DNA from 3 places in the Heyndrickxia sp. FW510-T9 genome. Region 3 is predicted to be linked to each of the others. Evidence: riboswitches for the same ligand, from Rfam matches in the RefSeq annotation. Region 3 holds a riboswitch; each other region holds the start of a gene.
The links. A riboswitch is a leader RNA that binds a small molecule or an ion and turns the genes downstream of it on or off. The one in region 3 is predicted to bind thiamine pyrophosphate.

Region 1 (5,805 bases), on a different contig from region 3:
TATTTTTATTGACAATTGAACTTTATCTAAACGAAAAAGCAATGATTATACACCTGTTTTTCTACGTTGATTATTCGCCTTTTTCGTTTGCTGGCTTTTCATTTTTTGTGTTTTTTGCAATGGATTACCAAGAGAATTATCATTTACTGTTTGTTTCTTTTTATTTGCGAGCTGCTGTTTCATTGCCTCTTGCAAGCTTATTTTTTTCTTAGGTTCTGAATGATTGTTTTCCGTCATGCTAGTACCTCCTTAACAGTATTTACAGTAAGTTTAGTATAATGTATTTTCTATCGAAGTGTAAGTGGTCATAGAAGGCAATAGTAAATAATTTGTACAATAGCAAAACAACAGATTCAAGTTACTGCTTTTTGGAGCAAAGGAAGCACGATGTTAAAAGTTGTGCCTTTGTTCAATTCACTTTCGACCATTATTCGCCCATGATGATTTTTTATAATTTTATAGCTGACCATTAAGCCTAGACCATTCCCGTTTACTTTTGAAGTATAAAAGGCTTCTCCAATTTTATCCACTTGTTCTTTGGACATCCCTATTCCATTATCTTGGATAGAAATCATTACGTCTTCTGCGCATATTGAACTTGTAATATTAATTTTACCCCCATTTGGTAATGCATCAATAGCGTTTTTGAGAAAATTTAAAAATACTTGTGTTAATTGATTGCGCTCACCGTATACAAAAATTTCTTTTTGCTGAAATGACTTCATAATTTCTACGTTTTTCATAGCCATTTCAGCAGTTAGTAAATGAACGACGGTTTCTATTGTTTCACTAAGATTGCATTCTTTAAATTGAACAGTATGTGGTTTTGCGAATACCATAAAATCGCTAACGATGAAATTAATCCGATCGATTTCCTCCAGAATAGTTTTAGAATAAAGAAATTTCTTTTCTTCTGAGAAACGATCAAGAATTTGTACAAAACCTCGAATAGTGGTCAGTGGATTACGAATTTCATGAGCTATGCCAGCCGCCAATTCGCCTACCAGTGATAATTTTTCCGTCTTTTGTAGCATTTCCTCGGTACTTTTTTGCTCCGTTATATCATGTTGAATAGCAATTTGTTGAAAGGTTTTCCCGTTACGGTCCTTAAAAGGAACAATCGTACAATCCACCCAATAAAAGCTGCCATCCTTTGCTTTATTTCGGATTTCTCCTTTCCATATGATGCCTTGTTTAATATGATCCCGAATTGTTTTATAAAAGTCATTTGGATGGAAACCGGAATTTAATAGGTTATGATGATTTTGACCAATCACTTCTTTCTCATTGTATCCAGTAATTTGACAAAACTTTTTATTAGCATATTTTATGTTATCTTTATTATCGGTAATGACAAGAATTGTAGCCTCTTTTAATGCATTTTTTACTTCATTTAGTTCACGGAGAGTTAAATTTTCTTCTGCAAGAGATGAAGCATATTTACGCAGTTCTTTTATTATATATGGCTTCATTCGATTGGAAAAAGTATTGGAAGTATATTGAATAAGCATATCTATTTTTTTGATAACTTGAATTAGAACATGTGGAGAAATGTTACTCGATTCTAGCTCCTCTTCTAAAAAATCCATAATTACCGACTTATAATAATGACTTGGAAAAAGGGATTGTTTTCGTAATTGTTTATAGAATAAATGAGTCTGTTCTAGGTGTAAATCAACCCACTCATTTAGTTTTGTAAATGAGGAATTTTCATCATGATACAAAGAATAGCCTAGACAGTGAAAGAAGCTATCTTGGATATTTGAGAGATGTTTAAGCATAGCAATTTTCTCATCATCTCTTTGTTTGTCCTGCAACTTATTCGCTAATAATATACAATTATCCATAATTTTTTGCCCAATTTGTTCCAATTCGGTACTCATAGCATCAACCACTTTCCACATAATCGTATATATACTATTAATTTTTGACAACATACCACAATATTCCTTCTTTTGGTATCAGGCACCAATAAAATTTCTTTACATATTTATGTTTGGGGACTATGATGATAAAAAAGAATATATAAGATGACTACTAGGGGTGCCCTGTGTTTGGGCTGAGAGAAAAACAGTAAGTTTTTTAACCCTTTGGACCTGATCTGGGTTATACCAGCGGAGGAAAGTAGTGGAGTTTTGATTCTTTTACTCTTACTAATGATGCCGGGTCCATATATGGATCTGGCTTTTTTGCATTTAACTAAAAGGAGGAGCAACAATGGATAAAATGATAATAAGTAACGCTTTACAGACGGTAAGAAAGGAAAATCCGCTTGTTCATAATATTACGAATGTGGTAGTGACAAATTTTACAGCCAATGGACTTTTGGCATTAGGTGCATCTCCTGTGATGGCCTATGCACCTGAAGAGGTGGCGGACATGGCAAAAATAGCCGGTGCGCTAGTTTTGAATATGGGAACATTAAATTCAGCGGCGGTGGAGTCGATGATTATTGCAGGGAAATCTGCTAATGCCAATGGAGTTCCAGTAATTTTTGATCCGGTTGGAGCGGGTGCAACACCGTATCGAACCGAGATGGCAAAACGCATCATTGGTGAAGTGAAAATATCTATTATAAGAGGGAATGCCGCTGAAATAGCAAATATTTCAGGAGTAGAGGCAGTTGTGAAAGGAGTAGATGCGGGGGAAATTCATGGAAACCGCATTGATCTTGCCATTTCTGCTGCTAGGAAACTGCAAACATTAATCACTGTAACTGGAAAAGAAGATATCGTCACGGATGGCCAGTCTACATATATTATTCGAAACGGAAATTTTATTTTAACGAAAGTGACAGGAACAGGCTGTTTACTAACATCTGTCATTGGTGCATTTGCTGCAATCGAAAAGGACTTAATCATTGCAGCGGTATCTGCAGTATCAACTTATGGAATTGCTGCTGAATTGGCAGCAGACAAAACAACTGAAAAAGGTCCCGGCAGTTTTCAAATCGAATTTCTTAACCAACTTTCACTTGTTTCCGAACAAGACATTATCGAAAAGACTTCAGTGGAAAAAAGATAAGGGAAGGTGCAATAGATGAGAAAAGCATTAACAATAGCAGGTTCAGATAGTGGCGGAGGGGCAGGCATACAGGCCGATATAAAAACCTTTCAAGAGCTTGGTGTATATGGGATGTCGGCAATTACAGCTTTGACGGCTCAAAATACATTAGATGTTCAAGCGGTATTTCCTATATCTACCGAAGCAGTAGTGGAGCAAATTAAATCGGTAGCCGCTGATATCGGAGTAGATGCATTGAAAACAGGAATGTTGTTTAATGCCGAAATAATCCGAGCAGTTTCTGAGCAAATTGCCATAAACAATTGGAGAAATATTGTCGTTGACCCTGTGATGATTGCAAAAGGAGGAGCCTCATTATTGCAACAGGAAGCAGTATCGGCTTTAAAACAAATGCTTATCCCGCTTTCATTGATTATCACTCCGAATATTCCAGAAGCGGAAGTCATCATCGGCATGGAAATTAAAACAACAAAAGATAAAGAAGAAGCGGCAAAAAGATTCATAGAATTAGGCGTAAAAAATGTTGTCATTAAAGGCGGACATGACACGGATCCATTAGAGACAGTAGATCTTTTTTACGATGGTAGTGAATTTACTTATTTAAAATCAAAAAGAATTAATACGGAAAATACTCATGGAACGGGTTGTACGTTTTCGGCAGTTATTACTGCGGAACTTGCTAAAGGCAAAAAGGTGTATGAGGCGGTTGCAACAGCAAAGGATTTTATCCAAGCTGCAATTGAAGAAAATTTCCCACTAGGGAACGGACACGGCCCAACGAATCATTGGGCGTATAAAAAAAGGAGTAGTTTGATTAAATGACAAGAATCAATACAGATAGGTTAAGAGATATATTAAAACTATATTTTATTATGGGCAGTCCCAATTGCAATAAAAGTCCTGTAAGTGTACTTAAGGAAGCCATTGCTGGAGGGATTACCTTATTTCAATTTCGCGAAAAAGGTCACGATGCTTTAACAGGTGACGAAAAATTTATGCTTGCAAAAGAACTTCAAGCAATTTGCAAAGAACATGAGATCCCATTCATTGTGAATGATGATATTGATTTAGCGATTTCCTTACAGGCGGACGGGGTACATATTGGCCAAGAAGATGAACCTGTAGAGAACGTTCGCAACAAGATTGGGGATATGATTCTAGGTGTATCCGTTCATACGATGGAAGAAGCAGTGTTGGCGCTAGAGGCAGGTGCAGATTATTTTGGAGTAGGACCGATTTTTCCTACTAAAACAAAGGAAGATGCGAAAGCAGTTCAAGGAACAGGGCATATTCAACACTTCCGAAAGAAGGGTATTACGATTCCTATGGTAGGAATCGGCGGTATTACAGTGGAAAATGCGAATTCGGTTATAATGGCTGGTGCGGATGGGGTATCTGTCATCACCGCAATCAGTCAGGCTTCCGACATTACGCAAGCGGCGCAAAGCTTGTGGCAACAAGTTAAATAGCACGGAACAAGAGAGCGGGTATCCCTGCTCTCGTTTTTGCTATAATGAAGAAAAAATAGTTTATGAATGGAGGAGATACCCATGGAGTACAAATATACTATTTGCTTTATTAAAAAAGGAGAGCACATTCTTATGCTCAACCGTGTGAAATCACCGTGGATGGGGGTATGGAACGGTGTCGGCGGAAAGATTGAAAAAGGGGAAGAACCGAAAGAAAGTGTACTAAGAGAAATAATGGAAGAAACAGGTGTTCAATTGAATGATGTGGAATACAAAGGGGTCGTTACTTGGAATGTGGATGGCGTGAGATTCGGAGGAATGCATGCATTCTTGGCGGAAATCCCAGAAACGTTTGAATACCGCACACCGATTTCTACGGATGAAGGGATCTTAGAGTGGAAGGAAGTTTCATGGATTCTTAACCCTGATAATCAAGGAATAGCAAATTTGAAGTATTTTTTGCCGCAAATGCTAGAGGAATCAAATACATATAATCATAGATTTGTTTATGAAAATGGGAATGTTGTGGAGTATTCAGCAGAAATTTTAGAGGAAATAGCACATGTTGTGAGTTGAAATTTAATACCAAATTATGTGACACTGCTCTGTGAATATTGGCAAATATACATTCACTGCAAAGTTATTCAGAATTTGTAAGCATCTTCAAGTAGATCGACTAACAATTAATTTTTCACACAGAAAAAAGCGGAGACCTACTCCGCTTCTATAATTTTTTTGGCAGTATTTTTCCCATTTACAATACAGTCAGCAAGTCCAACACCATAATAGGAGCAGCCTGCAAGAATCACATTAGGGTATTCAGTCGCTAACGTATCATTTAAAGCTTCAATGGTATTTCGATGGGTTATATGGTATTTCGGCATTTTATCCTGCCATTTGGTAACCTCGACACTAATTGGTTTTCCTGTAATCCCAAGGCTTTTTTCCACGTCTTGTAATGCCACTTGAACTAAATCTTCTTCGCTGAGACTGCTTAAGTGCTCAAACACTTCTGGATTCGTATTTTTATAAAATAGTCTTAACAAAAGATGGTGATTCTTAGAAGTGTGTTCCCACTTCCTGCTTGTCCATGTGCATGCATTGCACGTTAAATCACTGTTTTCCGGCACGATAAAACCTGTCCCGTCAGCAGGGAGCTTTTCATCGGGAATATCAAATCCTACATAAACACTTATAAGGGAAGAACTTATTAGCTCATTAAAAATAGGATTTAACTCCTCATTTTTTAAAAGGGACTGCGCTACTGAATGCGGAGTACATAGTACCACATAATCAGCTTCGATTTTTCCGT
Region 2 (5,805 bases), on a different contig from region 3:
CAAGAAATTGCAAGGAAAATGCATGAAATTGGGTACGAAGCTATCCAAGGCATGGTGCCAGCTAATGAATAATTGTTTTAGCTGATAGAATCGACAATGCCCATGTTCAATAATGAATAATGTAAGGATGTAGAAAAATTATTGAACTCCTTTTTAAGGAGGTGATACTTTATGTGTGGATGCGGCGGAGGATATGGCTACGGAGGATATCCTGGATATGGATATGGCGGTGGTTTTGGAGCTGGACGTGGATTCGCGTTAATCGTAGTATTGTTTATTCTTCTTGTAATCGTAGGTGCAGCTTATGTTTATTAGATAAAAAAATATCTTTCCCATCTAATATTGGGAAGGATATTTTTATGGAGAAATCAAACAGAAATCACCAATATCTACCATTTACCTCCGCGTTTGAATATAAAATAAGCTATCAGCCCTATACGATTGTCCATCTCAAAATATATAAATATCCATACACTAAAAGTGTAGGAATTTATTGGAGGTGACAATGAGTGAGTTACTATCATATGTGTCAAGGCGGAATTGGTAGACCCGTAGAAATTCGAACAAGAGATGGGAGAATTCACCGAGGGATTATTCATCGCGTAGATAATCGAATGGTTTATCTTAGACCTTTTCCAGGTGCAGGATATGGAGGATATGCTTATCCAAATTACGGTGGATATGGTTATGGATATCCTTATTGGGGAGGCTGGGGCTGGGGCTTCGGTGCAGGAATAGCATTAGGTGCTATAGGTGCTTTAGCCTTTTTACCTTTTCTCTTCTGGTAATAAATAAACGCAATGGAGCTCGCCCAAAAAAATGGGAGGGCTTCATTGGTATATTTTTATATGTAAGGTTCTTTTCTTATACTTTATTGCTCTTGTATACTTAAGCTCTAGATAACAATCGTATCTAGGTTAAAATGAATGAACTATAAAAAAAAGATGCCCCGAAGATACTCTAGATTAGTATTTATAACGATTTGCGAAAACCAAAAATTCATAAGAAAACAGCCATATGTATAGATATTGTACAATATCATTTTTTATGTATATGGAAGAAGTATCTTAAATACAGTCCAATCATCTGTCGAGTCGCATGTTAACAAACCACCATGCTTCTCTATAGTATTTTTGCAAACATATAATCCTAAGCCAGTCCCTGTTTTCTTCTGGGATACAAATGGTTCAAAAATATGCTCTATTAAGCTTTCGGGGATTTTAGGTCCATTATTGGCGATTTCTAAAGTTATAAATTGATCTTGTTCATCCAATCGTATTTGAATGATTGGGTGATTAATATTAAGTAGGACATCTATCGCATTAAAAATAATGTTGATAAGAACTTGTTTGATTTCATCATGATAGCCTTGGATACTGTAATTTTTTTTGTATACTTTTTGCACATCTACATTTACTTCTAATATTCGAGGATATAAAAATGATACTACTTGTTCTATTAAATCATTGAGCTGAACTGTTGTTTTTTCATTTTCGATAATTTCCTTTTTGGAAAGCATTAGAAATTGGGAGATACTAAACTTTAATTGTTCCAGTTCGTTATATATGATGTCCAAATAAGGAAGTCTTGGATAGTCTGCTTTTAATAATTGAACAAATCCGTGAATAGATGTTAGTGGGTTGCGAAATTCATGAACAAAACTAGACGTCATTTGTCCAAGAAGTGTTAGTCGATCTTGATGAGTGGTATTGATGTACTGGCTTTTTTCCCTAATAATCGTATCTTGCATTTCGGAATAATAGGATACCGTATAATATAGTAATTGATCGAATGTATAATTTATTTGGTCAATGGCAGGAAGCAGCTCGTTCCAAAGTGGATATTGGCAGTATAAATCTTTGAAAATAATCGCTCTGCCAATATTTACATTGAACACAAATTCACCAATATTAATATTTGCGATTCTTCTTTCCTCTGCAAGCTTTTTAGCCAATGGCTGCAAAAGATCATCAATTTGACTCTTACTTTTTGTGATCGATTGTACTACGATATCATACATAGTTCTTCCATTGAGAGGCATAGCTTCCTTAAATGGATCATTCTCATTTATGCGGTTTTCATTATTCCATATGGATAATAGTACATCTCGACGTCCTTCTAGAAAATCAGAAATAACATCCTTTAACGGAATCATTTTTGTCACCTCCAATGCATTAGTTTTAAAAAAGAAAATTTAATTTAAATATATCAAAATTATCAAAAACTTTCCAAACTTTTTATTAAACCTATTAGTTAAGTAGTAAATTGAATGTATTGTCAAAAAAATAATTTCGTAGTATAGTCATTATGACAATATGAATATTCCCACAAGGGGAGCCAATAATGGCTGAGAGTGAACGAATGAGTTCTGACCCTATGAACCTGTTAGATAATGCTAGCGCAGGGACTGTGGTTTGATGGAATGAAGCAATACAAGGACTTTCCTAAAAACCGTCCTGTATTGCTTTTTTTTATGAAGGCTCTTTTTTAAAGAATTGTTGCTTTTAATAATATTATAAACGTGGAAAGGAACGGTCCATTGTTTATTTTCAAAAACAACAAACTTTACGAAAACAGCCTTTATCAAAAACAATACAGAGGTTTATCTTTCCCAGTCCCTATTTAGGGAAATTCAGTTGAAAATTTATTATATAGGGAAATGGGGAGGAAAAAAGTGAATAGAAAGACGTTATTTCTTGTAGAAGTTGCAGTACTAGGTGCACTTGCCTATTTGTTAGACCTTGTTTCAGGTTTAATTTGTCAAGCAATTTGGCCAGAAGGTGGATCTATCACATTAGCGATGATTCCAGTTTTTATTATGGCTTTTAGATGGGGAGTAAAGGGCGGATTATTGACCGGATTTCTTTTAGGTCTACTACAATTCGTAGCGGGATTCCCGAAAATTTATACCGTAACTCAAGGTATCTTAGATTATTTTGTTGCGTTTACAGTAATTGGTTTTGCGGGTATATTTGCAAGCCAAGTCCGTAATGGATTAATCGATTCTAACAAAGTAAAGTGGATTACATTTTCTGTTATTGGGATATTTATTGGAAGCTTGCTTAGATTTGCCGTTCATTTTTATACGGGTATTGTCTTTTTCGGGAACTATGCACCAAAAGGACAGCCAGTAGGAATTTATTCCTTCCTTTATAATGGAGGTTATTTGCTCCCAAGCTTTATTCTAAGTGTTATATTAGTTATTTTTATTCTTATAATATCACCAAGACTTATTTTAAGAGGAATTAAAAAATAGAAGGAAAGGGTATCCCTTTCCTTCTATTTTTTAAAATAAAACTATTTACAAATAGATTGGGATCTAGCTCCAACCCCTATCAGCTAGCGTATTTCTCCGTCTCCTCCCTACGATAAGTCAACATCAGGTGAAATTGGTAATACTAATTTCACTCGGTGAAATTTGAAGTGCCAATTTCAATAGCTCGTGAACTACCTCTTTATGTTTCCTTTATCTCAGTCGAAGACTACGAAATCCGTACGCCGATGGGCAATGCGCTTCCTCTTTTAAATTTTTCGTTGATTTTTTTTTAGTTCCATAATATCCTTTAGCATAGAACAAGAGTTATATCATATTTGAAAATATTGGTATGGAGATTTATATTCCAAATGAAATAAAGAAAGCAGGGAACAACATGGAACGGTTACAGCAATTTTGGTCAGCTGTAAAACGGTTATGGAAAAAAGCACACATGAATCAAATAATGCTTTTGGCCCTATCACTTTTTGTGTTAGGTTTTTTAGGTTTCTTTACTTATTTTGCGAGTACGGTTAATGTGGGCTTATTGAAAAAAGGACTATCACAATCTACGGGTATTTATGATAAAGATGGTGATCTTGCTAGTAAAATTTCAGCTAATCGAACAGAAGGGGTCGCTATAAAACAAATGCCGGATAATTTGAAAAATGCCGTTGTTTCTATTGAGGACCATCGATTCTATGATCACGGTGGGTTCGATCTTCGAGGTATGACAAGCGCCTTTTTTAAAAACATTGCGGCTGGTGGTGTTACTGCTGGCGGAAGTACGATTACCCAACAGTTAACGAAGAATGCACTTCTTTCACCTCAAAGAACATATAGACGTAAAATTGAAGAGCTATTTTTAGCGATTAAAATTGAAAAGTATTATTCCAAAGATGAAATATTGGAAATGTATTTAAACCAAATTTATTTCGGGCATAGCGCTTATGGTGTTCAAAATGCAGCTAAAACGTATTTTGGAAAAGATGTACAAAATGTTGATTTGAGTGAGGCTGCTACATTAGCCGGAATCATCAATGCACCATCTGCATTGGATCCATACCATCATATGGACCGTGCAATACAACGTAGAAATGTTGTTTTGGGAGCTATGAAACAATATGGTTACATTACTAATGAGCAATACAAACAGGCAGTTGACGAGAAATTAGTTTTAAAAGATAGAGGAGGAGATCCTTTAAAAGGCAAATATCCTTATTATGTTGATGCAGTATTAAATGAAGCAACCAATCTTTACGGGTTGACACAAGATGATATTTTAACACGAGGATATCGCATATATACGGAAATGGATCAAAACATTCAATCCGGACTTGAGCATGTATACCAAAATGATTCGTTATTTCCAGCGGGACGAGGCGGAGATTTAGTACAAAGCGGAGGGATTTTACTGGATCCGAAATCGGGTGGAGTAAGAGCCCTTGTAGGGGGGAGAGGCCAGAAAGTATTCCGTGGCTTTAACCGTGCAACTCAGCTGCAAAGACAACCAGGGTCTACCATCAAGCCTTTAGTGGTGTATACCCCAGCATTAGAAGAAGGGTATACACCAAATTCCTCTTTGAAGGACGAGAAAATGACCTTCGGAGATTATGCTCCAAAAAATTATAATGGGCAGTATCTCGGAGAAGTTCCTATGTATAAAGCGGTTGAAAATTCTATCAATTTACCAGCGGTATGGCTCTTAAATGAAATAGGGATAAATAAAGGAATGGATGCCGCCAAACGTTTTGGGATTCCATTAACAAACGAAGATAGAAATTTAGGGTTGGCTCTTGGTGGGATGAATAAAGGTGTATCACCAATGCAAATGGCTGATGCATTTTCGGTTTTTGCTAATGGCGGAAAACGCTATGATGCCCATCTTATTACAAAGATTGTGGGACCTACTGGCAATATAATTGCCGAAAGAAAACCGAAGGAAACAAACGTTACAAGTAAAAAGGTCTCAGATGAAATGACTTCGATGTTACTAAATGTTGTGGAAACAGGAACCGGGAAAGGTGTAAACGTTCCTGGTTATACCATTGCCGGAAAAACTGGATCCACACAATCCACCTATAGCTCAAATGGTACAACAGATCAGTGGTTTGTAGGATATACCCCAAATCTTGTTAGTGCTGTATGGATTGGATATGATAAAACAGATTCACAGCATTATTTATATGGACTAAGCTCTCAAGGGGTTGTGCCAGTTTTCCAAGCTGTCATGCAAAACACATTGAAATACACGGAACCTGGTCAGTTTGACGTACAGTCCATAAATGCCAATCTTGCTGGTAAAAAGGATAGCCAATCTATCATTGAAAAGGCTGAGGAATTTGATAAAAAATTAAAAGAAAGCGCAAAAAAACTCAAAGAAAAGATAGACGAACATAAAAGTAAGTGGAAGGACCTAACAGATCAGTTCAAAAAGAAATGGAACGAAATTAGAGGACATTAATCATCAAAAGACTCCAAACTATGTTTGGGGTCTTTTATTATGTAAACATAAAGGGAACGAAAAACTGGTCGGGTCACATAAAGCAGGA
Region 3 (5,805 bases):
ATCTTTTGAATAGGTGAAATTGTCTATTGATAAGGCTGTTTTCGTAAAGTTTGTTGCTTTTTTAGTGTAATTTAACTCTAACATTCTGAATTGATTGTAGCAGAGGGCACTTGACTCCTGCGGGAAAAAGAGGGAAGTGGGAGATCTCACAAGCGGTAACGCCGAGGAGGGTCATCCCTCCCCGCGGAAAGCAAGTGCCTAGAGCGGAAATCAACATGCGAAAAGAGCCTTTAGATACAATGGTTTGGGGGTTTCAGACGTAGGATCTAAATAACAAGAAAAAGTAAAAAATCTTCTATCCGAACATTTTTTTACTTCGAATCATCTGTGTTATGATATTAGAATAATAACTGGAGGGTTGTGGACATGCTGAAAGAAAAGATAAAGATCGAGGTTATTCAAAAAGTAATAGACAATTGGAGAGGATTCTTTCTGCCATACCAAATGGTATTACACGAATTAGAAAGTGATTTCAAGATTATTGACTTAGAGTGGAAAACACAACATGGCTATTCCCCTATTGAACATATGAAAACACGTATGAAAACAATAAAATCTTTGGTGGAGAAAATTCAAAAAAAAGAAATTCACTTAACACAAGAAGCGGTAAGGAATGAAATAAGAGATATTGCGGGTGTTAGAATTGTAACAAGTTTTATTGAAGACGTGTATATGCTAAAGGAGCATATTGAGCAACGTGAAGACATTCGAGTGATACGCGTAAAGGATTATATTCAGGACCCAAAAATGAGTGGATATAAAAGTCTGCACCTGATTGTAGAAACTCAAGTCATCCTGTCCAAAGAAATATTATGGGTTCCTGCAGAATTACAAATTCGTACATCCGCTATGGATTTTTGGGCATCCACGGAACATAAACTAAACTATAAATATCAAGGCGAGACTATACCTGAAGAAGCTAAAAATCAGCTCATAGAGCTTGCTAAAACTTCTTTCTTAATGGATAAGGAAATGTCAAGATTAAGAGGAAAATTACTATCCAATTAAGTAAACGAAGAGACATAAATCCCCGAATCGTGACACTTTCCTCGTTCATTTTCGTGAATAAACGCATTATTTTCTTAAATTTAATTCTTACAAAAATAATTGTCTTTAGGATAGTTATTGTGAATTTAAAAGGGACTTCGCTAACATGACTGCTTTATAATTACGGTTGATAAATACAGCAATATATAAAATTCAACGTTACGAAAAATTAATCGGATATCAAAATGAGCTAGATTATCTCAAGCTCATTTTTTATTTGGCTGTCTTCGTAAAGTTTTTGCTTTTTTAGCGTAATTTAACTTTAACAATCTGAGGTCCTGCAGGAAAAAGAGGGAAGTGGGAGACCCCACAGGCGGTAACGTCGAGGAGCTCCATCCCTTCCCGCAGAAGCAAGTGCCTAGAGCGGAAATCTACGTACAAACTTTATATCCTTAAAAAGACACAAGGGTTTCAGCAAGTTCAAAGACTTCCGATTCATTATTAAAAATTGAGTGGAAAACCTTTCATTTGATTTTTTATCAAAAGGGGAGTAATATAATAACACAAGCTGCGTTGTACGTAATCATAATAAAGTTTTAACCTTTGAGCTGTAACAGGGAGTTTAATATCGGAACGGGAATGACAGGCCTTTGTCTATACGACATGGAGGACACGCAGAAACGTTTCTGAGAACACCCACTTTGAGGAGTGGTGGTTTAAAACTTTCTTATCATTAAATTACGGCAAAGGCGGCTCCTTACATAATGAACCAAGCTAGTTTCTAAGCGAAACTGGCTTTTTTTGTTTTTATAGTAATGAATAGAGCAATGAACTTAGCTAGTTTTCTTATGGTGCTTAACCTTTGCAAAATGAAGTTGGTACAATGCAAATAATTGAGGAAATAATATTGCAAATTTCGTGAACAATATGTTGGATTTTGGATATTATAAACTAATAAGTTGCATTAAACCAACAAATTTGAATGAATATAAAAAATATGAAAGGAGTGTTATCATGAAAGAAGTAGAATTACGGAAACAAACTACTCAAATTTCAACTAAATTTATGAAAGAAAGATCTAAAAGATTGATGATCACCTTATCACCCATGGTTATTTTACTAATATAATAAAATTTGTTCTTTTCTTTTCTAAAATATGTGCTACTATATGTATATAAATGAATATTTGATCACTAGGGGAGTCTGAATAGACTGAGACGGATATGATCTGGACCCTTTGAACTTGATCCAGTTAGTGCTGGCGTAAGGAAGTGCATGATTTTATAACGATAACATTCTTTTTATCATTGTAAATGCAACCCGTCCTTGCGTGAAAAAGGGCGGGTTTTTTGCGCATTCCAATTAAATATTAATATTTGCTAGGGGAGCCGAGTGGCTGAGAGAAATCGTTGGATTGAAACCCTTTGGACCTGATCCAGATAGTACTGGCGTAGGGAAGCGGTCGATTGATGTTGGTTTATACAACTTAGATTAAAACCGCTTTCTTATTAGAAAGCGGTTTTTTTTCCCATATTAGTGATTATTGTTGATTTATAGCCTTATGAATACATGTGAACGTGTACGCATAAGACGTTAAAAATGTTTTTAAATTTTAATAAGCAAAATGGAGGAGTTCTTTATTATGAGTAAGGTAAAAAAAATGACATTAACTTGTGTGATCATTGCCATCACCACATTAACTAGCAATATGGTGTATATTCCAGTTGGTTTTGCAAAGATATTTCCTATTCAGCACATGGCAAATGTTTTAACGGCAGTTCTCTTAGGACCGATGTATTCTGTTGCACAGGCATTTATTGTATCCCTAATTCGGAACATGGCGGGGACAGGTTCGATTTTCGCTTTTCCAGGAAGTATGATTGGTGCCTTCTTATCCGGAATTTTGTTCATGAAAACGAAAAAGCTTTTGTGGGCATTTGCTGGTGAAGTAGTAGGGACTGGTATTATTGGTGCTATTTGTTGCTATCCGCTAGCCACACTTATCCTTGGTCAAAAGGTAGCTGTTTTTGGATTTATCCCGGCATTTATCGTTAGTTCTTTTGGAGGTGCGGTTATTGGAATAATTGTTTTAAAGGTGTTGCTGAAGAATCAAGCACTTCAAGGATTTATTCGCAAATATAGCATTTTCAATCGTGAGCTTTAATTCACAGGAAGGAGCGATGAAAAATGACTTTTTCCGAAAGGTTATTTCATAATGTTCAACCAATCTGGAATCAAAATCACCAGCATCCGTTTGTACAAGGAATAGGGAGTGGGACACTTTCAAAAGAATTGTTTAAAGAATATATGAAACAAGATTATGTATATTTGATCCAATATGCAAAGCTCTATGCCATTGGTGTTCAAAAAGCAAATGATCTTGTATCAATGACAAAGTTCTCTCACCTATTACATAACATTCTACATTTTGAAATGAATGTACATCGGGAATATGCTAGTCAGTTTGGCGTTACAGTGGAAGAACTGGAGCAAACAAAACCGACTCCAAACAATTTAGCGTATACGAGTTATATGTCTAGTGTTGCCCAAAATGGAACGCTTGCGGAGTTAATTTCATGTTTGCTGCCTTGTGCGTGGGATTATTGGGAAATAGGAAAGCATCTAAAAAAACAATATGGATCTGGGTTGGAACATAATCCGTATAAAACTTGGATTGAAACATATTCCTCCGATCAATTCGGTTCCATTGCCCTTTGGTTAATCGAGTTATTAGACGAAATAACTTTAGGGAAATCAGAGGAGGAACTAGCTGTACTGGAAAATCATTTTCAAACTACATCAAAATATGAATATTTATTTTGGGAGATGCTTTATAACGGTCAAGATTGGCCGTTATAGAAGAATCCTTTCTTATACATATTCATTCTAGGTAGATGGAAAAAAGAGCTTTTCAAGAAGGGAAACAGTAAAATGACACTTCAATTGGATAAGGTTTCTTTTACCTATGAACATAATCCAATCATTAGCAATTTTTCTTTAACGGTATCAAAAGGAGAGTTTGTTAGTTTAATAGGAAAAAGCGGTTCAGGCAAAAGCACTATCTTAAAACTAATCGCCGGCCTGCTTCAACCGGAGATGGGACAAATTTTGATAAATGGAGTGATTCCGACTCCTGGAAGCTCCGGATATATGCCACAGCAAGATTTACTTCTTCCGTGGAGGACTGTATTAGAAAATTTAATGCTGTGTTCAGAAATTCGAAAGGGAAATTCTTATACAAAGGAAGAAGTAAGAGACTGGCTTCAGAAAACGGGACTTACAGAATGGGAAAATGCGTTACCTAAACAGCTTTCTGGCGGAATGAAGCAACGTATCGCTTTTTTGCGTACCATTTTGACAGGGTCAGAAGTACTGTTATTAGACGAACCATTCGGAGCGCTGGATGCTTTTACAAAGCGGGATATGCAAAAATGGCTGCTTTCTATTTGGCAAGAACTCGACAAAACGATTCTTTTTATTACACACGACTTAGAAGAAGCGATTCTTTTAAGTGATAGAATTCTTATTCTTCATCCACAACAAGGAGTGGAGGAATTCAAAGTAGATTTACCTAGACCGAGAGAAGCAGAGATGATTTATACAACAGAAATGGTTGAATATCGTCAAGAACTAGAGAGAAGGATTACAGATGGACTGGTTTAAACGTTTTAGACAACAATACGGTTTATTTATCATCGTTTCCATTCTTTGTTTGTTGATTTGGCAGTATCTCGTACATTCAGGTAGAATCCCCTCGTTTATCATTCCAACACCTATATCGATTGTGCAAATGATGATACATTACCCACATGAATTATTTGTCGTTCATTTAGGAGCAACACTAAGAGAAGTTTTAATAGGTTTTTTTCTTGCACTTATTGGAGGTATTGGAATAGCCGTGACCATGTATTTTTCAAAGCCAATTGAGAAAGTAATGTATCCGATTGTCCTTATCTCACAAACGATTCCTATTATCGCTCTTTCTCCAATTTTTATTCTTTGGTTTGGCTATAGCCTTTGGAGCAAGGTGGCGGTAACTATTTTAATTTGTTTTTTTCCAATCGTATTAAATTTTTATGATGGGTTAAAGCAAGTGAACAGGGAATACAGCGATTTACTACAAACAATGGGTGCAACTAGATGGCAGCGATTTGTGAAGATCGAAGTTCCATTCGCTTTGCCTTATTTATTTTCCGGTATGAAGCTGGCAGTTGTTTTTGCGGTTGTTGGTGCGACGATTGGAGAATGGCTTGGTGCAAGTGAAGGATTAGGATATTACAGCCGAAGAATGTCCGGGAATTTAAATGCAGAAGGGGTTTTTGCAGCGGTAACCATTCTTTCCATACTTGGAATGGTACTGTTTATCATTATGAGTTTAATAGAGCGAAAAATATTATCTTGGAATAGGAAATAGGTGATATTAATGAAAATATGTTTAAAATTACTGATAATATGTGCCCTTGTTTTGCTTGGAGGATGCACACAAGGTCATGGAGCAAATACAAAAGACGGTTTACAAAAAATTAGCATTATGTTGGATTGGTATCCAAATGCGGTGCATTCAGCTATTTATACAGCAGAAGCAAAAGGCTATTTTGCAAAAGAGGGCTTAGATGTTGATATCAAAATGCCTTCCGAAACTACTGATCCATTGAAGCTTGTTGCCGCTGACAAGGTAGACTTAGCGATAAGCTATCAGCCACAGGTTGTAATGGCAAGAGCAGAAGGAATTCCTGTAATTTCTATAGCAGCACTTGTTAGGCAACCATTGAATTATTTAATGGTGCCGAAAGAAAGCGGAATTACGAGACCAAAAGA

Region 1: it holds a riboswitch for thiamine pyrophosphate, as region 3 does, so the genes downstream of both, thiM (hydroxyethylthiazole kinase) here and thiW (energy coupling factor transporter S component ThiW) in region 3, are expected to answer to the same signal.
Region 2: it holds a riboswitch for thiamine pyrophosphate, as region 3 does, so the genes downstream of both, thiT (energy-coupled thiamine transporter ThiT) here and thiW (energy coupling factor transporter S component ThiW) in region 3, are expected to answer to the same signal.

Annotation. Positions count from the first base shown of each region.
Region 1 is NZ_JBYSWK010000061.1:6,972-12,776, forward strand. Features, by position in the region: gene AC3WJF_RS20380 (hypothetical protein) at 46-237, opposite strand; gene AC3WJF_RS20385 (ATP-binding protein) at 354-1,937, opposite strand; TPP riboswitch at 2,030-2,140, shown strand; gene thiM (hydroxyethylthiazole kinase) at 2,218-3,024, shown strand; gene thiD (bifunctional hydroxymethylpyrimidine kinase/phosphomethylpyrimidine kinase) at 3,040-3,846, shown strand; gene thiE (thiamine phosphate synthase) at 3,843-4,493, shown strand; gene AC3WJF_RS20405 (NUDIX hydrolase) at 4,575-5,069, shown strand; gene AC3WJF_RS20410 (protoporphyrinogen oxidase) at 5,207-5,805, opposite strand, start outside.
Region 2 is NZ_JBYSWK010000025.1:26,997-32,801, reverse strand. Features, by position in the region: gene AC3WJF_RS13685 (GDSL-type esterase/lipase family protein) at 1-72, shown strand, start outside; gene AC3WJF_RS13680 (YjcZ family sporulation protein) at 172-315, shown strand; gene AC3WJF_RS13675 (hypothetical protein) at 510-788, shown strand; gene AC3WJF_RS13670 (histidine kinase N-terminal domain-containing protein) at 1,046-2,155, opposite strand; TPP riboswitch at 2,321-2,425, shown strand; gene thiT (energy-coupled thiamine transporter ThiT) at 2,675-3,256, shown strand; gene AC3WJF_RS13660 (transglycosylase domain-containing protein) at 3,651-5,717, shown strand.
Region 3 is NZ_JBYSWK010000047.1:2,556-8,360, forward strand. Features, by position in the region: gene AC3WJF_RS18405 (GTP pyrophosphokinase) at 367-1,008, shown strand; RNA gene ssrS (6S RNA) at 1,550-1,747, shown strand; TPP riboswitch at 2,173-2,274, shown strand; TPP riboswitch at 2,359-2,461, shown strand; gene thiW (energy coupling factor transporter S component ThiW) at 2,630-3,151, shown strand; gene tenA (thiaminase II) at 3,175-3,846, shown strand; gene AC3WJF_RS18425 (ABC transporter ATP-binding protein) at 3,919-4,650, shown strand; gene AC3WJF_RS18430 (ABC transporter permease) at 4,637-5,401, shown strand; gene AC3WJF_RS18435 (ABC transporter substrate-binding protein) at 5,411-5,805, shown strand, end outside.